2 regions of the Marinomonas foliarum genome follow, and region 2 is predicted to be linked to the other one. Evidence: predicted binding sites of a transcription regulator. Region 2 holds the regulator's gene; the other holds the start of a gene.
The links. The regulator FNR, encoded in region 2, switches genes on or off when oxygen is low (the NO sensors DNR and NnrR bind a similar motif). The targets are predictions, from matches to a motif close to TTGATNTANATCAA.

Region 1: the regulator FNR is predicted to act here: its motif matches at 4,430-4,443, upstream of adhP (alcohol dehydrogenase AdhP).

What each region holds. Positions count from the first base shown of each region.
Region 1 is NZ_CP070273.1:2,211,469-2,227,617, forward strand. Features, by position in the region: gene JSY38_RS10180 (sensor domain-containing phosphodiesterase) at 1-7, shown strand, start outside; gene JSY38_RS10185 (dicarboxylate/amino acid:cation symporter) at 223-1,512, shown strand; gene JSY38_RS10190 (zinc-dependent alcohol dehydrogenase family protein) at 1,616-2,656, opposite strand; gene JSY38_RS10195 (Lrp/AsnC family transcriptional regulator) at 2,797-3,258, shown strand; gene adhP (alcohol dehydrogenase AdhP) at 3,345-4,355, opposite strand; gene JSY38_RS10205 (PA2169 family four-helix-bundle protein) at 4,616-5,068, shown strand; gene JSY38_RS10210 (BCCT family transporter) at 5,310-7,298, shown strand; gene JSY38_RS10215 (diacylglycerol kinase family protein) at 7,395-9,056, opposite strand; gene JSY38_RS10220 (LysR family transcriptional regulator) at 9,192-10,064, opposite strand; gene JSY38_RS10225 (MFS transporter) at 10,200-11,411, shown strand; gene JSY38_RS10230 (methyl-accepting chemotaxis protein) at 11,486-13,588, opposite strand; gene JSY38_RS10235 (B12-binding domain-containing radical SAM protein) at 13,895-15,823, opposite strand; gene JSY38_RS10240 (alpha/beta fold hydrolase) at 16,025-16,149, opposite strand, start outside.
Region 2 is NZ_CP070273.1:128,801-144,949, forward strand. Features, by position in the region: gene JSY38_RS00640 (DUF4194 domain-containing protein) at 1-346, shown strand, start outside; gene JSY38_RS00645 (SbcC/MukB-like Walker B domain-containing protein) at 356-3,772, shown strand; gene JSY38_RS00650 (BolA family protein) at 3,784-4,089, shown strand; gene JSY38_RS00655 (STAS domain-containing protein) at 4,116-4,418, shown strand; gene JSY38_RS00660 (fused response regulator/phosphatase) at 4,429-5,580, shown strand; gene JSY38_RS00665 (UPF0149 family protein) at 5,604-6,245, opposite strand; gene JSY38_RS00670 (RecQ family ATP-dependent DNA helicase) at 6,342-8,102, shown strand; gene JSY38_RS00675 (SprT family zinc-dependent metalloprotease) at 8,099-8,623, shown strand; gene ttcA (tRNA 2-thiocytidine(32) synthetase TtcA) at 8,743-9,582, shown strand; gene JSY38_RS00685 (YfaZ family outer membrane protein) at 9,593-10,159, shown strand; gene JSY38_RS00690 (adenine phosphoribosyltransferase) at 10,240-10,782, opposite strand; gene fnr (fumarate/nitrate reduction transcriptional regulator Fnr) at 10,807-11,568, opposite strand; gene hemN (oxygen-independent coproporphyrinogen III oxidase) at 11,590-12,960, opposite strand; gene JSY38_RS00705 (alpha/beta family hydrolase) at 13,144-13,728, shown strand; gene tusA (sulfurtransferase TusA) at 13,745-13,978, shown strand; gene JSY38_RS00715 (CBS domain-containing protein) at 14,041-14,634, opposite strand; gene JSY38_RS00720 (hypothetical protein) at 14,678-14,983, opposite strand; gene JSY38_RS00725 (NAD(P)(+) transhydrogenase (Re/Si-specific) subunit beta) at 15,185-16,149, opposite strand, start outside.

The DNA of each region.
Region 1 (16,149 bases), 1.9 Mb from region 2:
GGCTTGAAGGCTTGTTTTAAGCCTTTTTCTGGTGCCTATTAAGTGTCACTAATGTACATTTCTTGCTCTTATCTCCCTGTAAAGTAACGCAGTCTTTTCCTATCAAACCAAAGAAAATGGTTTTTATGCACTATAATGGCATGTACTATGCGTGACTTTTATTTTAGCGCTGTGATGATTTGCGGGTTAAAACAACGATGACAAATGGAATGAGAGAGTCTTATGAATACAACGTTTAAAGTGTTACTTGGGATGGGGCTCGGCATCATTGTTGGCTTGATCCTCAATTTAACGGGGCTAAATGCCGATGGGACATGGGCGAACAGTTACTTAACGGATGGCTTGTTTAAAGTCGTTGGTACAATGTTCGTTAACGCCCTGAAAATGCTTGTTGTACCTTTGGTTTTCTTCTCATTGGTCTGTGGTGTGTGTGGCATTGGTGACATCAAGTTACTGGGAAGGATTGGGTCTAAATCGTTCGTTCTTTACCTTCTGACAACGGCCATTGCCATTGCCGCAGCGCTGACTATTGCCACCGCTTTTGGTATTGGTGAAGGCATGAATGCCGAGTCCTCTGTGACCTTCACAGGGAAAGACTCTCCACCATTATCGACGGTATTGATTAATATCGTTCCTTCAAATCCTATTAGCGCCATGGCGCAAGGTGACATGCTTCCGGTGATCTTTTTCTCGATCATGTTTGGTGTAAGCATCTTAATGGTAGGACAAAAAGCTAAGGTTGTTAGCGATTTCATTGAGTCATTAAACGACATAATGATGAAGATGGTCACCATTATTATGGAAGTGGCGCCGTATGCCGTGTTCTGTCTTATCGCTAGAGCTATAGCGGAATTGGGGATGGATTTACTCGCTCAGTTGTTGGGTTATGTATTGGTGCTGATTGGCGTCTTGTTCTTCCATTTATTTGTGACTTTGCAAGTGATCCTGAAAGTCTTGTCTGGCTTGAGCCCAATTACTTTCATGAAGAAAATGCGTAACACGCAAGTGTTTGCTTTTAGTACATCCAGCTCAAACGCGACGATTCCTGTTACCTTGCGTGCGGTGACAAAGCGCCTTGGCGTGAAAAACTCGGTAGCGTCTTTTACTGTACCGTTTGGTGCGACCATCAACATGGATGGTACTGCCATTATGCAGGGTGTCGCGACGGTCTTTATTGCCAATATTTATAATGTAGAGCTTGGTATGATGGGTTACCTAACGGTGATCTTAATGTCTGTACTGGCATCGATTGGTACCGCAGGCGTTCCTGGTGTTGGCTTGATTATGCTATCTATGGTGTTTGCTCAAGTAGGCTTACCAATCGAAGGTATTGGCTTGATTTTGGGTGTGGACCGCTTGTTAGACATGATTCGTACTGCGGTTAACGTGTCTGGTGATGCTGTAGTGTCTACTGTGGTTGCTAAGAGCGAAGGACAGTTAGACGAAAGTGTCTACAATGATCCTAATGCGGGTAATCAGTCTGAAATGCATTTAGAAACCAAACAGAGCTAATAACGGTTAGTATCAGAGGATTCTCTGAACAAACGAATCGTCTAAATAGAGAAGAGCGCAGCCCTCAAGGGTAAGCGCTCTTTTTTTACATGCGATACAGAGGTTAAAAACGTGTAACGACAGTCACGCCCGGTGGGTTGATCTTGTCTATGTTGGTTAGCGCTGCAATGGATTCTTCTAGGCTGATGGTGCGGCCAAGTAGTTTTTCTGGGCTGAGTTTTCCTGACTTAATCATCGACAACATGGCATCGTAACGGAACGCCTGCATGCCGTGACTGCCAATAATTTCTAATTCATGAGCGATAACCAGATTCATTGGAATCGGTGGAGTTGCTTGATCAGCTAACAGCAAGCCGACCTGAACGTGTTTCCCCAACTTTTTTAAACTCTTAATGGAGTTTATGCAGGTTGTTGGGTGGCCTAAAGCATCGATTGATACATGAGCTCCGCCACGGGTGATCTCTTTAATTGCTTCTGCTACATCAGGCACGCTGGTGGCGTTAATGGTCGCGTAAGCGCCTAGGGCTTTTGCTAATTCAAGTTTGTCGTCTGTCACGTCCACCGCAATCACATTGGCACCAATGCTGTTGGCAATCATGATGGCTGACAAGCCAACACCGCCACAACCATGCACAGCCACCCATTGTCCTGCACTGACTTTACCCTGATCGACAACCGCTCTAAACGAGGTCACAAAGCGACAGCCAAGGCTAGCCGCTGTGGTGAAGTCTATGCTTTCTGGCAAGGTAACAAGGTTCACATCCGCATTGTGAATAGAGACGTATTCGGCAAAAGAGCCCCAGTGAGTGAATCCTGGTTGTGTTTGATTACCACAGACTTGATGATTGCCACCGTGACATTCAGGACAAGAGCCACAGCCGCTAACAAAGGGCACAGTAACTCGGTCACCGACTTTAAAACGCTGAACATCTTTGCCTACGGCTTCAATAACACCTGCAAACTCATGACCTGGAACGTGTGGCAGCACAATGTCTGGATCGTGTCCCATCCAGCCATGCCAATCACTGCGGCAAACACCTGTCGCTTCAACTTTGATCACCACGCCATGATTTTCTGGCGTTGGATCTTCGACATTCATAATTTTAGGTGTGGCTGAAAAGCTTTCGTAGACAACGGCTTTCATGGTGTTCTCCTTTGGTGATCAATACGTCAGCCTAATAGACTACTGAATATAGAAGAAATTACCTTGCTCTTTTCCTTGTATATCAGCGAACTTAAGAAATACTATTTCAGATATTTGGTATTTAAGAGGGAAATCTTTCAATGGTGGCTTTGGATAAGGTAGACACTGATATTGTTCGACGTATGCAGCAAGACGGTAAGCTGACTAACGCAAAATTAGCCAGCGAACTTTCATTAAGTGAAACACCCTGTTGGCGCCGGCTAAAACGCCTCGAGGAAGAGGGTATTATTACCGATTATCAGGCGAACCTTGACCGACGTAAGTTAGGCTTTGGGGTGATGGCGTTTGTGCAGTTGACCTGTAATCAGCACGATGCAGAAATCACTCAAACTTTCGAACAGATGATCCAGCAGTGTGACAATGTTTTGTCTTGTCATAACACCACAGGTGCGGCGGATTTTTTACTGCAAGTGGTTGCTAAAGATTTAGACGATTACAGCCGCTTTGTGGATCAAGTTCTGAGAAAATTACCGGGTGTGTCTGCAATCGCTTCGAATATCTCTTTGCGAGAACTAAAAGCATCAACGCGGTTGCCAGTATAATGACTGTATTTTAGAGAAGATGCAGATAATACAAAGCCAACTGGTAAGGGTTGGCTTTGTGCTTCACACGCCAGAAAAACAAACAATCACAAGGTCATTACAATACGGCCTGTGATTTCACCTTTTTCCATATCGGCAAAAATCTCATTAATATCATCCAGTGTTTTTTCTGCAATAATGGCTTTGACCTTACCTCGTGCGGCAAATTCCAAGCACTCTTCTAGATCTTTACGAGTACCAACGATGGAACCAACTACGCTGACACCATTAAGCACCGTGTTAAAAATTGGCAACGGCATGTCTTCTGGCGGCAAACCTACCAAGACACATTTACCGCCACGACGAATCACGTCATAGCTCTGTCTGAAGCCCGCTTTGCTGACAGCAGTACAAACGGTGGCATGAACACCTGAGGTTGTGTCTAGAATTTCTTTTACGACATCGTCGGTTTTGAAATCAAAGAAATATTCTGCACCTAGTGACATAGACAGCTCACGTTTGGCTTCGCCTGTATCAACCGCAACGACTCGAAATCCCATGGCAACAGCGTATTGCACGGCTAAATGGCCTAGACCGCCAATACCAAATAGAGCGACCCAATCGCCAGGTTTTGCGCCAGAGACTTTGAGCGCTTTATAGGTCGTCACACCGGCACAGAATAACGGCGCTGCTTCAACATAACCTAAGCCTTCCGGTACTTTAACCACATATTCAGCATGAGCCGCGCAGTATTCAGCGTAACCACCATCGACGGAATAACCAGCATTTTGCTGCGAAAGGCATAAGTTTTCGTTGCCTGTTAAGCAATATTCACAATGTCCGCAGGCGCTGTACAACCAAGGAATGCCGACTCGATCTCCCAAGACCAAATGCTTTACCGCACTGCCGACTTCAACAATCTCACCTACGCCTTCGTGACCAGGGATAAAGGGCAGGGTAGGTTTTACAGGCCAATCTCCATGACAAGCATGTAAATCCGTATGGCAAACGCCACAAGCATGAATCTTGACGAGTACTTGATGTGGTTCAACATTAGGTTTAGCCACATCCTCAATGTTTAGAATGGCACCAAATTTACTGGCTACAGCTGCTTTCATAACAAACTCCATCTTTTTATTTAATTAGACGCAATGCTATGTAGTCATAGTGGCACAGAGGAGGAGCGGAAGAGCTGCTTTAGATCAAGGGTTAGGCCTAATTTTTATAAAGAAAAGAGGCTTTGTAAGGCCGTCTCTACTTTCTGCAGCAAACATGCAGTCTAAGTGCATCTACAGAAATACGGTTGTTTTTAATCAAGCCATCGCCAAGTATGTATGTAGCAACACGGAATAAAAGTAACGCTAATTAGGAGGAACATATGCAAAATCAAACTGCACAAGCCCACCACATTACAGACATTATTAAAGTGATGAACGGCGGTATTGAATTCTACCAAGAAGCGAAAACTAAACTTGATAACAGTACTTACCAAGCTTTCTTTGATCGTATGATTGGCGCTAAAGCAGAAGCGGTGCAAGAGCTACAACCCTTCGCTATTGATCAACAAGGCGAAGTCGAAAATGACACTAGCAACATGGTGAAAGCGCGCCAATCGTACACGAAGCTGTTGGCTAAGATCTCTGGCGATTCGACTACGTTTACTTATATTGATCAGCTTGAGGAAGTGGAAGATAAGGTTCTAGAAGAACTTGATTTGGCGCTAGAGCGAAAGCAAGCTCAAGACTGTGATGTTACCTTGCGTCGCGTTAAAGTCAGAATGAAAGAGTGCCATGATGAGATGAAGGCACTACAAGTCGCAGCTCAACATTAATGATATAGGGTGAGAAGCCGCGTTTTAGCCTTTGATTTGCTTTTACCTAAGGCAAAAACTTAGGGTAAGCGTTGCGGAACATTATTAGTATTGTAAAGCCAGCATGGGTAGATTAGGGGTCCATGCTGGCTTTTTTCATTTCTAATCATAGAGTTAGTGTGTAAATCACAGAAGTCACGTCAGGTCATGCAGGTTGCTATTCTTATCAGCTTTTGTCAGGGTGTAAGAAGAGGAGGCTTTTATGACCAATTCACAAAAGACAGTAACGGGTGCAATACTGTTACCAGTATTCATCCCAACCGTTATCGTTACCCTATTTCTTATCGTAGGAACCCTAAGTAATCCAGAGTTTGCAGGAGAGGTATTTCAAAGCGCATTGGCTTGGGTTACTCAGACTTTTGGCTGGTTCTATATGCTGGCTACCGCAATTTTTCTCGTATTTCTTGTTTGTATCGGATTCAGTAGCTGGGGCAATATTCGTTTAGGTCCAGATCATGGAGACCCTGAATACAGTTTTCCGGCTTGGTTTGCGATGCTTTTTTCCGCAGGCTACGGGATTGCCTTGTTGTTTTTTGGTGTTGCTGAGCCTGTCTTACACTTTTCCCAACCACCGAATGCTACTGCCGAAACCATTGGTGCAGCTCGAGAAGCGATGCAAATTGCCTATTTTCATTGGGGCCTTCATATCTGGGGGATTTACGGCCTGATGGGGCTGGTTCTGGCTTACTTTGCCTTTCGTCATGGTTTGCCATTGTCGGTGCGGTCGGCACTTTATCCCCTGATTGGTGATCGTATTTACGGACCTATTGGTCATATTGTCGATGTGTTTGCCATTCTTGGTACTTTGTTTGGTTTGGCGACCACGCTGGGTTTATCAGTTACGCAAATCAACGCGGGTTTACATTACCTTTGGGAAGGCATACCGATTAACACCATGGTGCAAATCACCGCCATTGGGTTAATTACGTTAGCTGCAATAGGTTCTGTGGTTGCTGGTATGGATAAAGGGGTAAAAAATCTTTCGATTTTAAATATGTGCTTGGCTGTCTTTATCATGGTGATTGTGTTTTTCGTTGGCCCAAGTATTCATATTCTTGATGCCTTCGTACAAAACACAGGCTCTTATCTCAGCAACATTGTAGAGCGGACGTTTAATCTACAGGCTTATACGCAAAGTGATTGGATTGGTAACTGGACGCTGTTTATCTTTGCGTGGACTATCGCTTGGGCGCCATTCGTCGGCTTGTTTATTGCAAAAATTAGCCGAGGTCGTACTATCCGCCAGTTTATCTTTGGTGTGCTTGCGGTACCGACGCTGTTTACTTTCCTATGGTTTGCTATCTTTGGCGATACCGCCCTGTATTTGATTATGGAGCAAGGTAAAGATGTCTTGATTGGCGAAGTTCAGGCAGACCATTCGGTAGCATTATTCCAGTTCTATGATTTATTGCCTTGGTCTACTTTCCTATCGGTGATTACCGTCTTTCTAATCATTACCTTCTTTGTTACCTCATCGGATTCTGGGTCCTTAGTCGTTGATTCATTGGCTTCTGGTGGTGCGCTGGAAACACCTGTGTGGCAGCGAGTCTTTTGGGCGTCTCTAGAAGGTATTATTGCAGCAACCTTATTACTGGCGGGTGGCTTAGGGGCCTTGCAAACCATGAGCATCTTAGCCGCACTGCCTTTTGCCATCATCATGTTGATTGCGGCACTTGGTTTATGGCGGGCCTTGGTAATCGAAGGGCATCGTGGTGCAGCAGTGGAAGCCGCTGCAACACCAGGTCGAGCATTTAGTAATGAAGGCAGCTGGCGCAAACGCTTAAGTACTTTGTTCAAGTTTCCTGGCGAAGCTAAGGTGACTCACTTTATTAAAGAAGTGGTTGAGCCTGCGATGGAAGAAGTACAAAAAGAGCTCGCGATTCATGGCTGGAAAGCCAATATCACTAGAGAAGAAAACGGTGTTACTTTTCAGCTAGAAAGGGACGAAAAGTTAGATTTCTATTACCAAGTAGTGGCCACGGAACATGAAATACCAGAAGCCCACAGTGAGAATTCGAAATACGATACTCATTGGCAGGCCGATGTGTATATTCGTAATGGCGCACTGGGTTATGAGCTCTATGGCTGTAGTCAGGATGAGGTAATACGTGATCTGATTGACCAGCTAGAACAGTACTTCAACTTTGTTGATGCCGCTCCAGGGCAATTACCTTGGAATACGGTGTCGTAGCTTAAATCTTGTTTAAAAGAGCAAAAGTCTATTAAAGCGTAAGCAAAAAAAGCCCGCATTGGCTCAATGAGTGAATGCGGGTTGTTATTAAATTGCTTATGCGTAATTTGCTTTTTTATCGCTAATTACTGACTCAGGGACGATGACACTCAAAGATTGAGGTCTGACGACGACTTCTAGCTTTTCAGCTTCACGCTCTTCGCCATCGATCACATAGTGACCTACTTGACTGATATCTACCGTTACACGCGATGCAGAACGATGGAATACGCCATTGTTCCCTTCAGGGGCTTCGCTGTCTTCATTTTGGTCGCCCAATCCAAGCATAGCCAATTCAGCCAAATTCAATATTTGCATGCGCTCAGGGTCTAACCAAGTTAAATCCAACTCGCCATCCATAATATTCGGTACGCCTTTACCTTGTGCTAAAAGCGTCGTTATAGGAGCGGCATTAGCAATGGTTAGGCTTGGTGTTGTGATGGTGAAAGGTTCATCGTCATTCAGTTGAATAGTAAATTCATGGACCTCGTTTTGGCCGATGGCTTCCCATAGACCTTTCAAGTAAGCAAGCTGACCACTGGTGTTCTTTTTACTACGGTCGGCTTTTTCAATCATCTGTTGCTCAAAACCAACGCCCGCCAGTAATAGCATTAATTCGCCGTTACAGGTTGCGGTGTCGATGCGTTGTTCGCAGCCATCAATTAGGTTTAAGCAAATGGTTTCCAAAGGTGCGACTTTTGACATGGTGCCGCAGAGCACATGGCTTAGCGCATTGGCGGTGCCAAATGGGATAATACCCAGCTTAATGTTGGTGCCTACCATGGCCGCTGCAACCTCAGTGACTGTGCCATCGCCACCACAGGCAATGATCATATCTGGCGAAGCTTTAACCGCTTCTTTGGCTAATGCAGTGCCATTTTTTTCTGGTGTGGTTGTTTTCACCGTGACATCAAAATAGGCTGATAGATAACGCAAAATAACGTCTTGTTGTGCTTCCCATTGGCGTGTTCCAGACACCGGATTGGCAATGAGCCAAGCGGAGTTATGCACCACCAAAAGCTTACTTTCTAAGGCGCTTTTTAGATGTTTAAACTGGCGTTTGTTTAAGCGAACAGTCTGGCGAATATCACGTATTTTTTCCATCACCTCTCTGGGAGTGGACTTAGGGTTCTGGCTCAGTAAATACGCTGCCATCATGAAGGCTGAGCGGCCTCGACCTAAAGCACAATGAATGACCACAGAGCGGCCCGTTTTACGGTGTGTGTGTATCCAGTTAAGAGCTTTTTGTATTTGCGTATCGGAAGGGACTGAGTGATCAAGAATTGGAATATTTAAGTAGTCCACATCGGCTTGATAAGACATCCAATTTAAAGAACTAAATTCAGCGGTTACGTCTAATACAGCGCTAATGTTCTCGCTTTTTATTTCATGAATATCCGAAGGGAATAAGCGTCGAGCCAAGAATAAGCCGTCATCTATTTTCTGTAACGCAGGAACAGAATCTGTGCTTCTCGCCCAACTGTTATAAAGCTGTGTGCTCCACAAAAAAGGCAGAAATACCCAGCGCACATAAATGGGTACTGTGCCATCGGAACGTTTGCGAAATATTGTTGGTTTATTAAGAAGATAGGCCAGACTGACAGTGAAAAAAGACAGGGCAAACCATGCCCAAGCGAGCTGGAAATAGACATTGCTGGTCATGATAACCAACAACACAAAAACAGCAGACACTAATAAATAATAGTTTGGTTTAAACAATACAACTCTCCCTAGAGTCCAGCCATAGTTCAAACAGAGTAACACACTGTTTTTTAAAAGTAAGACAGTAGCTCGTAAAGGTACAGATAGAAAAAAGAATCTCGCAATAAAAGTCAGATTTAGGACAGAATCGTCTTAGTATCTGACTCCTATCATTTGTGGGTTAAAGATCGGATTTTCGACCATGATTTTTTCTAAGCGTCGAGTTGCCTCATTGGCTTTTGGCGATGTGAAAAGCGTCACTTCCATGTCTGGAAGAGAGGGCAAATCCTGATAAATAGCCAAATCCTCTTCTTCTAAGGTGTGGTAAGGAACAATACCAACCCCTACGCCAGCGCGAACCGCTGCTAGAACGCCTGAACGGCTTTGGCTGGTAAAGGCGATGCGATAAGGAATTTTGGCATTGTCGAGTGCTTCACAGGCAAATTGACGGTGTTTACAACCCTCAGCAAATACCACTAAGGGCAGTACGCTTTGGGTATGAACAAAATGATTTTTTGGACCGATCCAAACCAGTTCATCACGGCGTAACCGAATGCCGCCTTCGGTATCAGCCAGCATTTCAACTAGAGCAATATCAAGCTTGCCTTTGTCCAAAAGGTCCAGCAAATAATCTGGACGATAATCACAAATCGCCTCTAGTTCAGCTTCGGGGTAGCTCAAAATGAAGTCCTGTAAAAGCGGAGCAAGCGTGCGGCTAGCGTACTGATCATGCGTTCCCAGCCGAACCACACCACTAATGTCCATATTCTGAAACGAACCAACAATTTGATCATGAAGGTTTAAAAGCTGTTGCGCATGCGCTTTTAATTGCTCTCCGACAGCAGTTAATCGCACACCATGTTGACCACGTTCCATCAGTGGGTTGGCGATTAAATCTTCCAAGCGATTGAGCTGCATGCTGATTGTCGATGGCGCCTTGTGCAGTTGTTTGGCGGCCTCAGTCAGGTTTAGCGTCTCAGCCACGACCATAAAAGTGCGAAGTAAATTTATCGGTAAATCACGCATTGTTTAGTTTTCAATATAGTTGAACGTAGAGTTGAATATTTATCGATTTACCGAATAAAAGCAAGCTCCTAATATGGCGCCATTGATTGTTTTTTATACATGTCTTTCAAGGGTGTTTTTAGCAAGGAGTTTTTGATGCGTATTCCAATAACATTTGGCTTTAATCAGGTTATCAGTCACGGCTTTGGTATTTTCTTGTTTGCGGCATTAGTGCCAACCATGCAAGGCTCGCTTGATATTACCAGTTGGCATCTCGCCCTAGCTGGGGCGCTAACACAAGTGTCTTATCTTATCGGTGCTATGTTATTGGGCGTAATTGGTCCGCGCCTAGACTCCGGTCGCTTGTTGCTGATCACAGGCATACTCACTACGTCTTTGCTGTTTACCATGGCATGGCTAGATAATACGACTGTCATGATTTTTGTTCTCACCGTGATGGCGGCGAGTGCGGCCATTAGTTGGGGGTCCATTGTGGAGCTAGTTACTCGGTACGGTCGTGCTGACCGCACAGCGACTAACTTGTCTATTGCTTCAAGCGGTACTGCTTGGGGTTACAGTGTTAATGGTTTGATCATTTTACTGATTGTTCCACTATTGGGATGGCGAAGCGGTTGGATGGCTGCATCGGTACTTGGACTGATTACCTTGGTAGTCACTTTTAGGTTACTTAAAAGCGTTCGATCTCAGTCACAGGATCAAGACATTGATGTTACTTTCGCAATGGGCACACGGCAGTTGTTTAAAACCGTATTGCGTGAACGCACCGCTTTTCTTGCTTGCTTGATTTTGCTACTAGTGGGCGCTTCAACCATTACTTTTACGACTTGGCTGAATACCTATTTGGCGGAGTTATCACTACCGCCAGCATTGGGCGGATATACTTGGGGGATTATTGGCGTAACAGGCATGATCGCGGGCTTTTTTGTTGGCAAATTGGCAGATAACAAAGGTCCTAGTGTTACGCTTTTGGTTATTTTTGGCATTTTTGCTTTAGGCTTGTTGGCTTTCACTTATCGTCCTGAGCAGTTTGTTATGCTTGCAGGCTTTGGCTACGGCATGATGTATTTCCCTATTTGGGGCATTATTGCAGGCTGGATAAGCAAACAATATTCTTCCAAAGCGACCATGCAGATCAACGGTATTGGCATGGTGACGTTTGGACTTGGTGGTGCTCTAGGCAATGTCTTGGCAGGGATGATTTACGATGCGACTGGTAGCCTGTCCAATGTGTATTTACTTATCTGCGGGCTGGCTGTCGTGTTGTTTGTATTGGCAATGTATATATTCTTGCATGAGCGCCAATCCAACAAACCACGCTCTGACAGCTTCTTACAGCCAGAAATTTGATCTGGTGTTTAATGGTATTGACCGTCAGCCTTCATGGCTGACGGTCACATTTTTCATTTTTACCCAAGCCGCACTTATACTTTTAACTTCGACAAAATGTTGGTTAATTGATTCACTGCTTCCACACTATTCTTATGGCCGGACGATAAGCTGGAGACAACGTCGCGTAATTCCTGTGCAGCATCACTGATGATTACAAGGTTACGATTAATCTCTTCTGCTACGTTAGACTGCTCTGTGGCGGCAGAAGCTACTTGTGAGGAATTCTCGGAAATAGTCACTACGCGATCGTTAACAAAACCTAATTTCTCTGCGCTGTTGTTGGCCACGGTTACTGTTTCGCTGATGTTAGATTGACTGTTGTTTATCAAGTTTACTGCGGAGCCGACGTCTTCTTGTAGAGCTTTTATAAGGGTGTCGACTTCCTCTGTGGAGTCTTGTGTACGTGCCGCGAGACTACGCACTTCGTCCGCTACGACAGCGAACCCTCTGCCTTGCTCACCTGCGCGGGCGGCTTCTATTGCAGCATTCAAGGCCAACAAATTGGTTTGCTCTGCGATAGCACGAATGGTGTCTAAAATGCTGTAAATTGCGTCGCTGCGTTCAGAGACTTTAGCTACTTGAGTGCTGGCTTCGTTCAGTTCAGAGGCAAAATGTTCTACTTGGCTGCGGTTGTGCTGTACTAAGTCTAATGATTCTTTAAGATAACCGCTCATTTCATTAGTGGCATTGCCATTTTCTTGAGCTAAGTTTGCCACATCAAAAGCAGAGCTCGACATCTCTGTTACAGCGGTCACAACGGACTGAATTTGATCAGTTTGCGATGAAATAGACGAGTCGACTTGTATGGTGGTATCAACAAAGCTTTCATTGGAATGTGCTACGACATGGCGCTGTTCATTGAGTTGTTGAACCATTTTTTGCAGTTTTTCAGTAAACAGATTAAAACCATCGGCAAGCTGTACCAATTCGAGATGTTTTTGTTGCCCCAGGCGTTGCGTTAAATCGCCTTCTTCAGAAGCCAGCTCCTTCATACGTGACGCGATATCACCCAATGGTGCGGTTACAGAACGTACTATTAGATAAATAACCCCTAACCCAATGAATACCAAAATCAATGAAAGTCCGAGTAAAATCGTTACGGCATTGTTGGTTTTAGCACTTAGTCCAGCGTTTAACTTTATGGATGGCGCAAGTAAAACGCTAGTCGGAACAGACAAGAATACAGTCCAGTTTTGAGCCGCGTGTCCAATGGCAAAATCACTGGTAAATGTCCACTCTAACTCTCCTTCAACCAATCCTTTTTTCGTAAGATCCACACCAGATAACGGAGTCGATTTTATGTTATTGCCTACCGCTTTGGGGAATGCACTGGAACCCACGATAATGCCACGTTGGCTAACAATAGTAATCTGCCCTTGACCATCGAATAGGTTTTGAGCCAAAGAAGTGACTTCGGTTTGAATCCTCGGCAAATTGACATCCGCACCGACCAAGCCGACAGACTTTTTGTTGACCAAGACGGGTTCGGTGTAACTGGTCATAAGCACACTATTGCCCTCTGATATTTCATATAGATAAGGATCGAGTAAGCAGGCATTAGCAGATTCTAGAGAGCATAAATACCATTCAGATTCACGAATACCATTGTCGTCTACTTCGGTGCCGTACTTCTCTGCAGACTCTGTTTCGTAAGAAACAAATTGCCCTTCTTCTTTCACCCAATATACATCTAAGGTTCCAACATCTGATGTCGTGAGCGTGTTCTTTGGCGACGTGCTGTCTAATTGGTCGTAACCGTTTTTTTCAAATTGAGCATACAAAGCACTCATGGTTGGCGTGCTTTTTACAAAGCCTTTTGTCATCGCGTGAACACGCTCACGGCTGAATGGTTCGCCGCTGTTTCCTATGGCTGTTTGAGTGAGCAGTGAGGCGAAGTTGGTCACCGTCGAAGCGGTGGATTCGAGGAACACTCGAACCTTAGTTTGTGCTTCATTAGCCGTGGACATTAGTAAGGTTTCTGCTTGGTCTTTTTGAACTTGATTTAGTTCATCTGATGCGAATTCATTGATTGAACGGATGGATTGAGTAGAGGCCAAAATCACAATACCTACTAGACACATGGCAAAAAAGCCAACGAGGAAAACAAGCTTTACTCTTATACTAAGATTCGACATCTGGAGCCTTTTTTTGGTTAGTCAATTGGATTGGATTCAGCGAGCGAATACGTTTTATTGGCTATTAGTGTAGACAATACGGCAATAAAAGATAAAAAAAAAAGCGTCAGGACTCTATATGCCTTTGGAGGTAGTTGCGCATTTTTGTACTTCAGGAGAAAGAGATAGCACTAAAAAAGTATTAGACTATGGTTTGGGCCCGCTATGGTATTGTTCTTGAGAATGATGGGAAGAACTCGACATATTGTTTCGCTGTTGCGAATAAAATAATGGATCAACATAAACCTAGCAAAAACGAGCTGTTATTTAATGGCTCGCAATGACATGGTTAATAGCTTTTGAAATTAGGTCTTTTTTCACCAATGTGCTTTTCACTGGTTTATCAAACCAGAAGTCCATTGGTTGATCAAAACCGATGCCGTGCATGTAGTTGTAGAGCGCTTTTCGCAGTCCGTCGCCAAGCATGTCGTGATCGGTTCCCGTTGGATCGGTGAAGTCCACGTCGTTTTCTGCGAACAAAATATCAGGGCGTTCTACGAGAGTGATGCCATATTCTTCCGGGTTAATACCAATTGGGCTGTGTGCTGTGGCGGCGAATCTATGCCAGAAAGCCGATTGAAAACAGCCTTGCGCCATCATCTGACGCACCATGTCTAAAGCGTCTATGGTTTCTTGCTCAGTTTGTGTCGGGAAGCCATACATCAAATAAGAATGCACCAGAATATCCGCATCACTGAAGGCTTTGGTTACGCGAGCGACTTGTTCGACGCTCACGCCTTTTTTCATCAGCTTAAGCAATCGATCCGACGCGACTTCAAGGCCACCACTGACCGCGATACAACCAGAATCCGCCAATAACTGACAGCGCTCTGGTGTGAAGGTTTTTTCAAAACGAATATTGCCCCACCAACTGATCACCACGCCGCGTTCGATTAGGCGTCTTGCTAAGGCAAACAAGGCTTTTGGCGGAGCGGCTTCGTCAACAAAATGGAAACCTGTTTGTCCGGTTTCTGCGATCAATTCTTCAATACGGTCCACCAATATATCGGCGCCTGCCGCATCGTAGCGATCGATGTAATCCAATGTCACGTCACAGAAACTGCATTTGCGCCAGTAACAGCCGTGGGCAATGGTGAGCTTGTTCCAGCGGCCATCACTCCAGATTCGGTGCATCGGATTGAGCATTTCACACAGGGACAAGTATTCGGTTAACGGCAAACCGTCGTAAATCGGTGTGCCGACATCAGTTTGCGGGATATCGTGAAGCTCGGCGTTTTCATTGTAGTGAACGAATGGCTCGCCATTTTCGTCTTCAGCGAGGAAGTAAGTACGCACTAACTCGTCGATTTCACGCTTTCCGTCAAAGAATTCCAGCAAGGTCATAAAAGGACGTTCGCCATCATCAAGGCAGAGGAAATCGACAAACTCAAACACGCGAGGGTCTTTCAGTGCACGTAGCTCGGTGTTAATAAAACCACCGCCCAATACCACAGGAAGATCGGGATTAATGCTTTTACAAGTTTGCGCAATACGCAGTGCGCCGAGCATATTACCGGGGAAAGGCACGGTTAATGCCACGACGCTGGGTTGCGTTTCTTCCAGATATTGCTCGACCAATTGCTCGAGGATTTCTGAACTGAAGCTCGGTTCGCCCATCAGCGTATTGTAGAGATCGTCAAAACTTGGGTTAGCTGCCGCTAGACGCTCGCCATAGCGACTGACTTCAAAATACGGATCGACGCCTTGAGTAATCACAGCCGACAAGTCATTAATAAACAAAGTGGCCAGATATTTGGCTTTGTCTTGCACGCCAAGCTGGCCAAAGGCGGTTTTTAAAATGTCGCCTGACACGGCTTCCATCTGTTCTATAGCATCAAACGCAGGCCCTTCAGGCAAGAAACGGCGGGATGTAATACGCAGTGCAAGGCTGGAATCTTTACCTTGTAAAAAACGAATAACCGGTTCAACGCAAAGGCGATAACGATCAAACTCCGCTAAGAAGCTAAATACGGCATCAGGCAGCTCGTCGTCTTCAAATGACTCGAAGTTGTCTTCCACATGCTGGCGGATAATATCCAGCGCAGGGGCTGTCATCATCTCTAAGAATAACTCAATGGCAGGGTCTCGCTGCACCGCCTCATAGCCCCGAGAGCGCAAAAAGCCCGTCAAATACGCCGTTGCTGGGTAGGGCGTATTTAATTGCGTCATGGGTGGAGTCATCAGAAGAACGGTCATAGCCTGCCTTTAAAGTAAAACCTAATCGGAATAGGCGGATTCTAGCATTTAAAAAGAGTTCCAACCTTTTTTAAATGCTGTTTTTCTAGCTGTTCTTTAGTTCAAGGATTATGAATTAAGACGTTTTCTAATGAAGGTAGAATTGGGGCTGCCCATAGCGGCATGTTGATACTATGGGCATTTTTCAGAAACTATTTTTTTTTAATTTTTATTCATTGTGTTGTTAATAAAATTAATTATATCGTTGTTAAATCGAGTGCTTTCTTCAAAAAATGGAGAGTGTCCTGAGTTTTCATATATTTTGCTCTGACTAGTAGAATTAAGCT
Region 2 (16,149 bases):
CGAAGAAAAAATCGAGAACTTTGAGGTTGATAATGGTTTTGTGGCAACCAATACACACACCATATTAGATAGATTCGTACAGCTAGTTAAACGCGAAATTCCAAACGAAACCCGATTCAAAGATATTCTGGCCTTATTCAGCCGTCATGGCATTGTCATTCGAGGCAAATCCTATGAAGAAGACAGTAAGAACCAGATGATTAACATAACACCTGTGGTGAGATTGATCGTGACGGAAGCATACCTAAGACAATTAGAGTCATTCAATGGTACGGATCCAGATGAAGACGACATAATGGAGACAGATGTCGAAACAGAAACACCACTAGAAACGACTCAAGACTAGGGCCAAGATATGAAAAAGTTAAATCGCATCGTATTAGTAAATTGGTACCTGTTGGGTGCAGAAGAGATAAGTATTCGTGGCAATACAGCCATAATCGGGCCAACAGGCTCTGGTAAATCCTCTTTACTTGATGCCATACAAACCGTATTGACCGGTGCCAGCAAACGACACCTAAATTACAATGCCAGTGCCAATGATGGTAAAGCAAGTGGCCGAAGCATTCGTTCCTACATTTTAGGGATGATAGACTCAGGCCAAGCTAATGCCAAAGCTTTCGGTACCCAGCCAAGACAAGATGCAACCAGTTATCTTGCATTGGTTTTTGAAGATAGCATCACAGGAAAAGAATCCACCGTTGGTATTACATTGAGTGCTTCCTTAGCGTCGCCCGAAGAAGATGTACTTGGTCGCTTTGTACTTTCTAATTTTGGAGCTCGCAAATCTGATTTTATTGATGCGATGGAAGGCAAAAGTTACAAAGCCAAGCCTTGGATTGAGGTGCGTGAAAATCTGAAAAAAGTCTGCCTTGACCCATACATCAAGTCCGGTAGCGCCTCTGCTACTCAATATATCAACCGCTACTTGGAAGAACTTAGTCCAAGTTCTGATCATTTAATTACGCTTGATAGCTTTCTTAAAAACTTCAAAAATGCCCTTAAGTTTGTACCTATTGCTTCACCTACACGCTTTGTACAGGACTTCGTCTTGGCAGAAGCACCGTTGCAAGTAGGTGCTTACCAAAAATCTCTAAATGAATACCGCCAACTAGAAGCGAAAACACTAGAAGTTTCTAAACGTATTGATGATTTAAAACTCATCCAACAAGATTGTGAGAAAAAACATCAGCAAGAACAAAGTGCGATTAACTATCAATGGATTGCGACAGAAGCGCGTTTTGATGAGCTAGGTAGTAAGCAAGACGACATCCAAGATCAGTATGAACTTCAAAAAGAACGTGAAGAAGAGATAGAAGAAGAACTCACCACTCAAGGTAGCTTATTAAAACAACTGCAGGGGCAATTACTGCGTTTTGAACAACAATATGAACACTCTGACGTTGGTCTAAAGCTGCAGCAACTAGAACAAAATAAGAAGCTATTAACGCTACAAGGTCAACAAGATCAAAAAGCGATCTTACAAGTACGACAGCTCACTGTATTGCTATCGGCGCTTAATTCATTTGAAGATATACTTTCAAAAGAAACAATTGCTTTGGTGGGTGAGCTTTCATCATTTACTGGTTTGATTTCAGAAGACGGCCGTGTCGAAGGTAATCTAAAACCTTTGACTCAAAAATTAGTCGCGCTTAATGAATCGCTAGACAAAGAAAAATCTCAAGTATTTGGTCAGCGCTCTGAGCTTAACCGAACAATTTTGAATTTGAAGGATGAGTGCAAGCAACTTGAGTCTGATGTTTCCTCTTTAAAAGGCGGTGTCAGCCCGCTTTCTCAAAACACAAAACGTCTCATCGCGCTATTAAGAGATGCCAATATCACTGCCACACCATTGAGTCATTTGTCTGAAGTAACAGACCGAAAATGGCAAGACGCTATTGAAGGGTACCTTGGCGCACAACGTGAAGCTTTGATTGTAGAGCCTGAAGACGCAGAAGAGGCGATTCGTATTTTTCGTGCTCATCGACGTCAGTTAATGGGCTGTCGAGTTATCGACACCACACAAACTCGACTTTGGTTGAATCGTGGTGACAATAATTCAGCATTGCGCTTTATTCGTTGCAACAATGATCACGCTCAAGCTTATTTGAATCGTCGTTTAGGTGGAATTAAGCCTGTCGATACAGAGCGTGAGTTGCTACGTGAAGACAGCGCAATGACTGCGGATGGCATGTTAAAGCTTGCAGGTACTATTTCTACGATTCGTTTTGTTCCTCACATGATGGTTGGTATTAATACAGAAGGTATGCGTGAATCTCGTGAAAAACAATTAGTCAGCTTAAGTGGCGAGCTAATGAATTTCCTTAAAGCGGATCAACGTCTGGAACAAGCAGATTCATTGCTTGGTCGTATCATGGCGAACAACCAGTTTGATGCAGATACAATAAGTAATGCGAGCCATTCGGTCACTAGATTAACTCAAGAACTAGAGTCCGTTGAAGCTGAAATCATGCAATTACAAAAACATGATGATACCGAGCTACAAGAACGTATTGAAGAACTAAAATCTCGTATTGCTAATGTTGAACTAGATCAGAAAAAACTCGACCGTGAACGCCAGCAAATTGCTGAGCAATTTGGTGCGCTAAACACACAGAAAAGCCAACTAAGCTCTGCTTTATCGGCCCTTGATGAAGAGCGTAATAGACTTACATCAAATCCAAAATACGATGCCGAATTCGCCAGTGAACGCTATGCGTTATTGGAAGGTAGTATGGTAAATGGCGCTGCCATTTATAAAGAAGCCATCAGCCGTGCTGAAAAGGCCAACGAAAAAGCCCGTAGTTTCGATCAAAAAGTTCGTAAAGAAGTCGCAGACCATTATGGTAAATACCATCATGCCAATCTCGACAATGATGTTCAATTGGATTATCTAGAATCGAAATTTGAAGAGTTCGAACATTATGTTTCTTACCAAATCGATATTCTTAGCGAAACTGAATTGGCAAAATACGCTAAACGTGCGGAGTTAGCCCGTCGAGAAGCCGAAGAAACTTTCCGTTCAGATTATGTATCTAAACTGAAAGACTCTCTTGACCAAGTGGCACACATTATTCGCGAACTAAACCACAGTTTAAAACGCCGTCCATTTAACCAAGAAATCTATCAATTCCGCTATTACCCAAATGGTGATATGAAAGACATCTTGGATCTAGTAGAACGCTTTAGCGCTCAAGACCAAGCGAATGTAGGTGGACTATTTGACCCAAATTTAAGCGACGATCCAGATCATGCTCGCGCTATAGAATCTATTCAAGAGCTGATTTCAGATGATGAGAAACAACAAGATCTTGCTGACTATCGTAAATTTTATAATTTCGAAGTCGATATATTAGATGCCGATGGTAACAAGAAGACGACGCTAAGCCAGCGAATTCAAACTGGCTCTGGTGGAGAACACCAAATTCCATTTTACTTGGCTATTGCAGCGGCCTTGTCGACCACTTATCGTTTACATGAAACTATGGATGGGGAAATTGTTGGTGGCTTCTCTTTGGCGATGTTTGACGAAGCTTTCAACAAAATTGACATGGTGAAAACATCGACTTGTATGGGCTTTATGAAAGACATTGGTCTACAGGTTATCGCTGCAGCACCAGATGATAAGCGTGCGGTTATGGCAGCGAACATGGATACTATTATTAGTGTTTGGCGAGAAGGTGGCGCAGTCTCAATTGATGTTGCTTACCCTAAAGAAAAAGGCCAAACCTTGCTAAATGGCCAAGTAGAAACGCTACCGACTCCAGCTTAATAGAGAGCGAAATGATCGTACAAAATCAGATAAACACACGTATTAATGAAAACTTAGACGTACAGCATATGACTCTCGAAAACGAGAGCCATATGCATAATGTACCAGAAGGCAGTGAATCTCATTTCAAACTTGTTTTAGTTAGTGATGCTTTTGAAGGGAAGAGGCTAGTTCAGCGCCATCAACTTGTCTACGCTACACTGAAAGAAGAAATGTCGATGATTCACGCCCTTGCTATGCACCTTTACTCTACAAAAGAGTGGCGTGAGCGTAACGCGCTTGCCCCATCATCGCCAAAATGCCACGGAGGCGAGTAGATCAATTGATCCCGCTCGATTAGCATATGAGTATTTCAGTTACTGTAAACGAAGAAAAAGACCTAGTTACCATTAATATAATTGGAAGTTTCGATTTTTCATTATTTAATGATTTTCGTGAAGCCTATTCCTCATTGACGAGTACATATAAAAGCTATGTTGTCGATATGAGCATGGTCGAGTATTTAGACAGTGCTGCACTTGGCATGCTCCTTAGCATGAGAAATGCAATCGAGTTGGACAGCGCTATTAGACTAGAAGGAGCTAATGACTTTATTAAAAACATTCTAATGATTTCACGCTTCGATAAACGCTTTGACATTCAGTAAGGCTAAGTAGATGAAATTATTATGCGTAGACAGTGAGCCGGTTTACCGCGAAATTATTTCTTTATGTGCAGAAAGCGTCGGCGCAAAGGTTAAGAGTGTTGATTGCTTTGATGAAGCAATAAGTGCCTTTTCTGACTTCGCACCAGATATTGTCATCTTGGACGTTATTATTAAAGGTGGCAGCGGAATTGACCTCGTTAAACAAATGAAAACCATGTCTGGCAATCGCTTCGTTCCTATCATATTTTTGGCATCACAGACGTCAGACGCTGTCATGGGTAGTTGCTTTCAATGTGGCGCTGACGATTTCATCCCTAAGCCATTCAGTGAAATTTTGTTCAATATTCGACTCAAGACACATATGCGTCATGTCGAATTGATCAAAGAAATGTACCGTAAAAACAAAGCACTCACATACTATCAAACCATGATTGAACGAGAGCACGAAATGGCTCACCATGTTCTTGACCATATCCAAACGCGTAGTGAACGAAATTCCGAATACGTTGCTATAACTCGATTATCAGCAGCGAGCTTTAACGGTGACCTAGCGCTTGTAAAAACACGGTCTGATGGTGCTCGTTTAGCTTTTGTTGGAGATTTCACTGGGCATGGTTTGCCCGCATCGATTGGGGCTTTACCAGTGATGCAGGCTTTTTTTGATGCAGTAGATGATTTGGTTGATATCAATAAATTAGCAGAAAGAATCAACCGAATTTTAATCAGTGTTTTACCCGATTATATGTTTTGCGCTGGGTACTTAGTGTTAGTAGATCCCAATGGGAAAATTTTGTACTGGGGCGGCGGTATGCCTAATGCATTTATCCGTCGCTCGACTGGTGAGCTCGACTACCTTAGATCCAATCACATGCCTCTTGGTATTTTGTCAGTTAGAGAATTTGAAGCGGACTTGCAAAACGACAAACTAGACACAGGTGATACGCTGATAATTATGTCTGATGGTGTATTAGAGTTAAAAAACACCTCTGAAGAAATGTTAGGGAGCGATAGAGTAGAGGTTATCATTAATGCGTCTTATGCAGAAAAAAGCTTAATAACGGCGCAAAAAATAGCAGAAAGAAAGTTGGCGGAGTACCAGGGGGAGTCGATTCAATTAGACGACATTACATTACTTGCACTTAGAAGTACCTGCTTGCAATAATTTACAAGCAGGCATTACGAATATTATCGCTTACCACCTTTCTTTTTGTTTTTATTATTGCCTTGCTTAGGCTGTGCTTTAGGAAAAGGGCGCTTTTCTGGCTCAGTACGAAGCACTAAGAATAAATCCGTTACCACTTCTGGTATTTGTGCAATGCAAGAGTTGGTCAATTTTTCACTTTGGCGAATTTGTACCACTTCTTCATCGTCAAACAAATCAGACGCAACCATAATCGGCAATAAAAGCTCAGCTACAACTTCTTCCTTTTCAGACTCAAACCATTGGCTTTCAGTCATAAACACGCCTTCCATAAAGCCTGTGGCCCATTCTTGCAGCTCACTTAACTCTTCAGGAGATTGACCCATTTCTAACTCACAAGGAACCATAAAGCCATCTTCAGATTCTAGCTCTTTTTGAATATCAACAAAAAGACGGGATAAATACTGGGTGATTTGCTTTTCTTGCTTTTCATTTTCGAACTGTGGCGCCTCTTCGAAAATAACGGGTAACCATTGATTGTCCGCTGTCGGTGCAGGACAAATAGCTAATGCCGTCAAAAAGCCATGAGCCATCACAAAGTTCTGACATTCCTCATGAACTTGATCCGATTCCAAAAAATTTTCTAACGTCTCTAGTTCAAGATCATCAAGAGGTTGATGTGCCATGTATATGTTTCCCCGATACAAATTAAGTTTATGATTCTAGCGAAAAGAGAGCGAAAAATCGATGCAGAAAGCAGTGCGTTAAGGGATAATTCCTAAATGAATTTAAAGACACTCACACTTTCCCGCTTAGGTTACTCAGAATATCGCCCATTACAAGAAGTGGCGATCGATGCTTTGTGCGCAGGGCAGGATGTTTTACTTGCTGCGCCTACGGGCGGGGGCAAATCCTTAGTCTACCAATCCGCAGGTTTGATCAGGCATGGCGTGGCAGTCATTGTTAGCCCATTACTGTCTTTAATGTCTCAGCAAGTAGAAGAGTTAAGCAAAAAGGGGATTCGAGCTAAGTTTCTAAACTCCACTCTAAACCCTGGTGAGCAAGATGACTTAATCTGGGCTCTAAGACACGAACATATCGACTTGCTTTACATATCGCCTGAAAAGTTAGTCCAACCATCTGTTATCGGCTTTTTACACAGTTTTAATATTTCTTTATTTGCCATAGATGAAGCACATTGTATTTCTCAATGGGGGAGTTTTTTTAGGCCTGAGTACAGTCAGTTGGGGCAACTAAAAGAATCTTTTCCAAACGTCCCCATCATCGCTTTAACCGGAACTGTCGATAAAGAGACAATAAACACGATTCAAACATCTCTACGATTGAATAATTGTCAGGTTCTGCGTAGCAGTTTTGATCGATCAAATATAAAGATTCAAATCGCCCAAAAACGTAAAGCCAAGCAACAAGTGTTGTATTTTTTACATCATGAAGTGCCAGGTGAAACGGGCATTATTTATTGCAGATCAAGAAAGAAAACTGAAGAGCTTGCAGATTGGCTTAGTGAACTAGGTTTGCCAAGCTTATGCTATCACGCTGCAATGACCGAAGAAGATAAGCAAGCTAATCACAATGCTTTTACTCAACAACCAGGGACCATAATGGTAGCGACAACAGCCTATGGCATGGGGATTGATATTGCACATGTCCGATTTGTTGTTCACATAGACCTACCCAGTAATGCGGAATCTTATTTTCAAGAAGTAGGCCGCGCGGGACGAGATGGAAAGCCTGCTAGAGCACTGCTTTTGTACGGCCTGCAAGATATGATTCAAGCTCAGCAATTAGCCTCATTGCAACCTTTTTCTGCTAACAAGGAATTGGCGAGTGTAGGTAAATTTTTTCGAGTTTTAGAAAGTAGGGGCTGTAGAAGACAAAATTTATTGGCGCATTTTGATGAAGACTTGCCCGTATGCAATAACTGCGATAGGTGCCTTTCCAATACATCTGAACAAAATGTGACGATAGCAAGCCAAAAGCTGCTTTCATTAATTTATTACACACGAGGCATTCAACCTTTCTCTTTACTAATTCAGATATTGCTGGGAAAAAAAACCAAGTCTGTACTGGCAGCTAATGCTGAAAAATCTCCATTATTTGCTAAAGGAAAAGAGCTTAATGAAGTTCAGTGGAAAGCCATCATTCGCCACCTAATTGCATTCGATTACATAACACTTGGCACAATTTCTGCTTTTTCAGTACACATAAATGAAAAGTCACGATCTGTATTAAAAGGTAAAACTCAGATCATTATTCCCAATGAGCAGTACTACCCAACTCTACATGAAGACAACCTTGAAATAGGTAGTGTAAATTGGCATAAAGTAATAGCGTGGAAATACTCTTATGGTAAAAATGTTCTCAGTGACAGCCAACTAAGATTAATCTGTCGCCATAAACCAAAATCTATCGCATCCCTAAGTAGACTAACCGGTTTATCAAAAGACCGAGTCATAGATTTTGCAGATACACTGCTAGAAATAGTACATGAAATGGATGCTTTGGAGGTGAGTCCTCAATGATGGAGCAATTAGAGTTAACCACTCAAGAACACAAAGCAAACGCCTTAAGTCATATTATTGATAAAGCAAATGACTGCTTTGATAAGGCAGATGAATTCTTTGGCAATAAATTTAAACGTTCAACATGTAATCTAAAACAGCGAGGTCGAGCTGCAGGCACGGCGCACTTACAAAAAAACGAGCTGCGATTTAACCTTTTTATGTACCAGCAAAACCCAACTGAGTTTATTAACACTGTGGTTCCACACGAAGTATCTCATCTAATTGTTTTCCAGATTTATGGTAATTCAGTGAGGCCTCACGGGAAAGAATGGCAAGCTGTAATGAGAAAAGTGTACGGCATCAACCCCAGTAGGACCCATACTTTTGAAACACCACCTCAAAAACAGCCATATGCTTATCGCTGCTCATGTCAAAAGCATCAGTTCAGTAAACAGCGCCACAATAGAGCACAAAAGGGAGTTGAGTACATTTGTAAGGGGTGTAAAACAAACTTACAATTTATAGGAGAAAACAGCTAGGGCGTAATAAAACTCTTATAATAGTGATTTAACGTGCACTTTTGCCCTGAAACCTTCATTTTTGATGCGATGGCGTTATCCTTATAGTAATATAGCGTCGTTTTATTTATAGCGTGTTTATGATGGATTTATCTAGTCGACCTAAAGAAAAGTTAGAGCTTAACAAGCTCCAGAAACGTCTGCGCAGACTGACAGGCCAAGCGATTGCTGACTTCAACATGATTGAAGATGGTGACAAGGTAATGGTATGTTTATCAGGCGGTAAAGATTCTTATACAATGCTGGAGATTCTTCGCAATCTGCAAGCAAGTGCGCCGATAGACTTTAGTATTGTCGCTGTCAATTTAGACCAAAAACAACCTGGCTTTCCTGAGCATATTTTACCTGCTTACTTGGAAGAATTGGGTGTTGATTACCACATATTAGAGCGCGACACTTACAGTATAGTAAAAGAGATTGTACCTGAAGGAAAAACCACTTGTGGGTTATGTTCAAGATTACGTCGTGGCTCGCTATACGGTTTTGCGGAAGAAATTGGTGCTACTAAAATAGCTCTTGGTCATCATAGAGATGACATTCTTGAAACCTTGTTTTTGAATATGTTCTTTGGTGGCAAGCTCAAATCTATGCCGCCTAAGCTATTAAGCGATGATGGCAAACATGTGGTTATTCGTCCTTTGGCTTACTGCAAAGAAAAAGATATCGAAGCCTTTGCTGTCATGAAAGAGTATCCAATTATTCCCTGTAATTTGTGTGGATCACAAGAGAACCTTCAAAGACAAGTTGTAAAAGACATGCTTCAAAAATGGGAAGTTGAATTCCCAGGTAGAACAGAAACTATGTTTTCTGCAATGCAAAACATTGTCCCTTCACACTTAGCAGATACAGAGTTATTCGATTTCAAAGGCTTGAAGCAAAACCCTGATGCTTTGAACAGATTAAACATTATTTCGTTATAGGATTTTAAAAATGAACATTACTTGTAAAACACTATTATTGACCGCTGGTATTTTAGGCGCATCAGTCGTAAACGCAGCGTCGACTGCTGGCGTAAGTTTAACTAACGAAACAGTAAAAGGTGATGTTAATTTTGACATGGGTACGTTCGGCGTAGACGCTGGCGTTGCTTATGACAAAGATGAAAGTTTCACAGCGACACACATTGGCGTTAACGTACAAGATGCAGACACAAGTGGACCATTACAAGTTGGGATTGGTGCTCGTGTATATGGCATCGATGCGGACGTAGAAAATGATAGCGATTTATCTATGGCACTTGCTTTAGGTGGTTGGTACCGCTACACACTACCTCAAGCAAACCGAATCAGCATTTATGGATCTATTTACTATGCCCCAGAAGTTTTATCTTTCACAAACTTAGACCATATGTATACCTATGAATTTCGTGCTGAGTACATGACAATGCGTAATGCCCGTGCATACATCAGCTATGGAAAAACAGTTGCAGTTTATGATAACAATAGCCGTGTTGAAGCGAATGAAGGCTTTGCAATCGGTGCCATGGTTGATTTCTAATAGTTGTAAGGCTCTAACACAAACTAAAAAGGTGGCTAAAGCCACCTTTTTTCTATCCTTAAAATGCTCAAATAGCGATATCAATCACCATCATAAGCACAAAGGCTAAACACTGGTATGTTAGTGTCTCGTAGTTTTTGACTGCCGCCAAGGTCTGGCAAATCAATAATTGCTGCAACCTCTTTAATATTCGCACCTTGTGCTGACAGTAATTCTATTGCGGCGAGAAGAGTTCCACCTGTTGCTATTAAGTCATCAAACAATAAGACTTCATCACCTGCTTTAACCGCACCTTCTTGTATTTCTAACTCAGCCTCTCCGTATTCTAAGGCATACTTTTGTGAAATAGTCTTGCCTGGCAGCTTGCCTTTCTTACGAACCAAGATCAGTGGTTTTTGTAATTCATACGCAAGAACAGCAGCAATAAGAAAGCCACGAGCATCAATACAGGCAATGTGAGTAATATCAGAAGAAATATAGCGATGCACATAAGCATCCACAACCATTCTCATCCCTTTTGGGTCACTAAAAATGGGAGTAATATCCCGAAAACTGATGCCTTGCTTAGGCCAGTCTTCTATTGTTTGTATTAGTGACTTAACGTAAAAATCATCGTAGAGCATTATGGTATTGCCTCAATATATCAATCAAATTTGACTGATTTTACCACAATCACTCGCAACCCCAACGAGTTTTTGCATTTCTGGGAAATCAACGATTTCAATCTCTTTACCATCGACATGTATCAACTCATTTTTTTGAAAACGAGTAATAACACGACTAACCGTTTCTACCGCAAGCCCTAGATAATTACCAATCTCTCCACGAGACATAGACAAACGAAAAGAGCTGGCTGAGTATCCACGCTTTTTAAAACGGTTAGATAAGTTCAGTAGAAAAGAAGCCACTTTTTCATCTGCGTTCTTTTTACCCAAAAGCACCATCATCTGTTGATCATCAGATATTTTACGGCTCATAACTTTAAAAATTTGATGTTTTAAGGAGGGGATTTGTGATGAAAGCTCTTCTAGATGACTAAACGGAATTTCACATACGGTCGTAGTCTCAAGTGCTTTTGCTGACACAGGGTAGGCTCCTGAATCAATTCCACTTAAACCGACCAGCTCGCTAGGACAATAAAAGCCTGTAATCTGCTCTTCTCCAAAGGAGGTAATGTTAAATGTTTTTAACGTACCTGAACGTACAGCATAAACAGAATCAAAGGCCTCACCTTGGCGAAACAAGAACTCTCCCTTTTTAAGGGGTTTTTTACGCTCAATAATCTGGTCTAATCGATTAATATCTTCATCTGCAAGTGCGATTGGAAGGCAAAGTGCGCTCAAACTGCAGTTTTGGCACTGTGAAGTGAGCGTACTGTTAAATCGTGAGTGTGTGTGTGTCAGTGACATATCAATCTCCCTGATATTAATTCAAATAACTTTTGAGAATTTTACTGTGCTATTTAAATGCTTATCGAAAACCATACAAATACAGCGAATAAGCAAGCGTCCACGGCCTGTGATCTTAATAGTGGTCTGCATTCCACTTCGATCAAACTCCAACATTCCATCCTGAAGCATGGGAGTTAAGCTATCTATTTCCTGTGAGAAATACTTATCAAAATCAATACTAAATTTTTGCTCAACTAACGTCATGTTTAACTGAAACTGTGATATTAGAGTCATGATGACATGATGGCGTATTCTATCATCACAGTCACTAATATATCCCTTAGCAATAGCTAACTGACCTTTTTCAATACTACTCCTATAAGTAGGTAAGTCAGTATAATTCTGAATATATACGCCATTTAGTTCACTAATTGCAGAAACACCAAATGCGATTAAATCCGTGCCCGCATGTGTAGTGTAGCCCTGAAAGTTTCGTTGTAATTCTCCCTGTTTTTGAGCTATGGCTAGTTCATCATTCGGTTTTGCAAAATGATCCATACCAATGTATTCGTAACCAGCGGCCAATAAGTATTCTATGCTCATTTTAAGCAAATCAAGCTTCATACTAGATAAAGGCAAAGAGTCATCACTTATGCGTCTTTGAGCGCGAAAACGATCAGGTAAATGTGCATAATTAAACAAAGAAATCCGCTCTGGTGATAATGAAACAACCTGTTTAAGCGTTTCTTTAAAGCCTTCAATAGATTGATAAGGCAAGCCATAGATTAGATCGAAATTAATCGATTTAATGCCTAACTTCCTAGCGTCTTCAACAAGGCTTTCAACCATACTATAGGGCTGTACTCTATGTATTGCTTTCTGAACCTTATGATCAAAGTCTTGGACGCCAACACTAATTCGGTTGATACCCATTTCAGTCAGTAGCTCAAGTTTTGAGTAGTTAATCTCTCTAGGATCGATCTCAATACTGTAATCCTGTGAACCATCATTAACCAAATTGAAATATTGTTTGACGCTATCAAATAATACTTTAATAAGATCTTCTGTCAGGAAAGTAGGGGTGCCACCACCAAAATGGAGCTGTGTGACCTTCCTTGAGTCATCAAGCATAAGACTACGCAGTCTCATTTCTTCACCTAACAACTCAACATACTCTATCCCTTTATCGTATTGCTTAGTGACAATCTTGTTACACGCGCAGTAGTAACAAAGGTGCGCGCAAAATGGAACATGAAAATACAAACTAAGATCTGCTTCCGATGGCATTAACATCTTGTCAATCAGCGCTATTTTGCTGATTGAAGCGTCAAACTGTGGAGCAGTAGGATAAGAGGTATAGCGAGGCCCAGATAAATCATACTTACTAATAAGTGCGGAATCCCAGATCATTATTCGTTCCTATTAAAATTTCTAATAGGAATTCTACTCTTTCAAGCAAGAGCTTATTCTGACACAGATCAATAGTTATCTTCCTGAATGTTGAAAAAACCGACTTCAATTTCTATAAAAAATTGAATTTAGTTCTAACGCTAAGATGAATCTGATTTAATAGTGGCTTTTAAGCATGAAAGTATGAAAACACTCCCTATATACTTTGCTCATGGGGCTGGAGCAGGTCATAAAAACGACTTTTTAGTACGCCTTTGCAACGCCCTTAATGAGCAAACCAAACAAGTCGTACATCCTGTTACTTTCTCATATATGGCAGAACAGGAGCGTACAGGTAATAAAAGGCCACCACCGAACTTCAAGTCTCTTATCCCAGAGTTTGAACAACTTATCGAAAATGAAGACGCATGTGTGGTTGCTGGCAAATCGATGGGAGGGCGTGTAGGCACTCAATTGAGTCATCTGCCTTGTGTCAAAGCGGTTATTTGTTTTGGCTTCCCCTTTTACCCAGCTGGCAAGCCTGAAAAAAATAGGTTGTCGTTTCTTGAAGGGTTAAAACAACCATGCCTTATTATTCAAGGAACAAGAGATCAGCTTGGTTCTCTAGATTGGGTGAGTCGACAGTCATTGCCTGATAATGTCGAAGTTCTATGGATTGAAGGTGCTGATCACGACTTCAAAACCCTTAAAAAGCTCAACAAAAGCATAGACGATACCATTCTAGAATTAGCAGCACACACAAAAAAATGGCTCGAACTTAATACCTAATCAAAGGGAAAACATTATGGAACACCAAGCACTGCTTGATGCAACTGATTTACTTTGCCCAGAACCCGTTATGATGCTGCATGTTGAGATGCGAAAACTCACTGCAAAAAATGTACTCAAGGTTATTGCAACAGACCCATCAACAACAAGGGACATCCCTAAATTTTGCCAATTTCTTGGCCACAAGCTTATGAAACAAACGCAAGAGGGTGATATTTACTATTACTGGATTGAAAAAAAAGAAAGCTAACTTAAATAAAAAAGCCCAGATCAAAATCTGGGCTTTTTTGCTTATTAAGTGAAGTAGGGGAATTAGGCTACTTTCAACTTTCTTGAGTGCTCTTTATGTCCAAGAATGGCACTTTCATAAGTCTGTTCAAAGCTAGAAAAGCCAACATCAATATCCAACCTTAACTGACGAGCCACATCACTTGATGACACTAGGCCACGAATGGCTTTTGTTTCTTCATCAATCACTAATAAATGCTGCAGCTTATTGTTACGCTGGCTAAATAAAAGTGACTCTATATCTGAATGCTGCAATGAAGTATAGGACAAAGCAAGTAGCACCTCCTTTGATCTCATTAAATCAGCAACCATCAGTTCAGAACGATCAAAACCATTTGCAACCTGTTTGATAAAGACATCTTCAGACAGATCCTCCAAGCTGACAATACCGACAAAATGGTTATCGGCATCAACCACTATTTTCATGCGTACGTGCTCTTTTCTCATTAATTGCACCAGCTCATCGGCACGAGTATTAGATTCAATTACCCGAGGCCCCGCTTTTTGAAAGTCCGTAAACACAGTGACGGCAGGAGAATAGATATTAATGTTTTCAATAGTAGCAGGCCATGTAAGTTCATTTACACTTTTTGTTGATACGTAAGTTAATGTTTTCATGATAGATCCCCAATAAAAAATAGTTAAATAAAAATAGGGTGAGTTATATCAATGAAAATGGCGGAGCTCTTGGATTAACATTACGAATAACTTTGGCACTGGCAGCAAAGGCATCAAAAATGTATGAATTAGATTGGAGAAGTGGGGCGTTAACATAAGATAAACTTAAAAATAAGCAACCTTTATCTGATCCAGTATCTTTGTCAGGAGTAACAACCTCATGACAAACCTGCTCAACTGTAGGCTCTAACCATCGAAACTGGTTTACTTCTTGAGCATTTGCACGCTGAGAGATCGTCAGAATAGACGATACAATCACTGCAATGATCATAAGTAATTGAGTTTTCATTGGAATACCTAAACATTAAATTGTCTACTTAATATAGGCTTGCTTGAATTTAAATCCCAGTATTAATTGCAAAATGCCGTGTATTTACACTATCTGAAGGTTTGTCAAAAAATTGTGGCCAGTGCAGCATTGCTTATTACAGGCCATAAGTAAAACGCCAGCTTATGCTGGCGTTTTACTTAATTCATATCACCTTAAGCTTTATGACAGATGCTTTAGTAAAGCTTCTACACTTTCTTTAGCATCACCAAATAGCATACGAGTATTTTCTTTGAAGAACAGAGGGTTTTCAACACCAGCATATCCTCGGCTCATTCCTCGCTTAAGAACGATTGTCTGTTTACCGTGCCAAGGTTCTAACACTGGCATGCCGGCAATAGGGCTATCAGGCTCTTCATTCGCTGCGGGATTAACAATGTCATTTGCCCCAATAACGATAGATACATCGATGTTTTTAAAATCATCATTGATCTCATCCATCTCATAGACGATATCATATGGCACCTTAGCTTCAGCTAATAAAACGTTCATATGACCGGGCATACGACCCGCTACTGGGTGAATACCAAAGCGTACATTCACCCCTTTATCACGAAGCTTCTTGGTGATTTCATACACAATATGCTGTGCTTGAGCTACTGCCATACCATAGCCAGGTAAAATCATCACTTCTTTCGCATCAGCCAAGGCTTGCGCCGCTTCTTCAGCTTGAATTTCGATAATAGTACCTTGCTGCTCAGCGCCTGTAGTACCGCTTGCTTTGTTGACCTTGCTTCCACCAATGCCACCAAGAATGACATTTAGGAACTTACGGTTCATAGCACGACACATGATGTAGCTCAATATCGCACCACTACTACCAACCAATGCACCAATAACAATTAGTAAGTCGTTACCTAACATAAAGCCCATTGCCGCGGCGGCCCAGCCGGAATAGCTGTTTAGCATAGAAACCACGACAGGCATATCTGCACCACCAATAGCAATGACTAAATGCGCCCCAAAAACAAAAGCCAATAAGGTAATTATCGCAAGATAGTTCATGCCTTCTGCTGCACCAACCTGAGCAAACTGCACAACCAAATACACAACAGCAATACAAATCAGAAGATTAAGTAAATGACGAGCAGGTAATCTAAGCGGCTTGCCAGAAACCTTGCCACTCA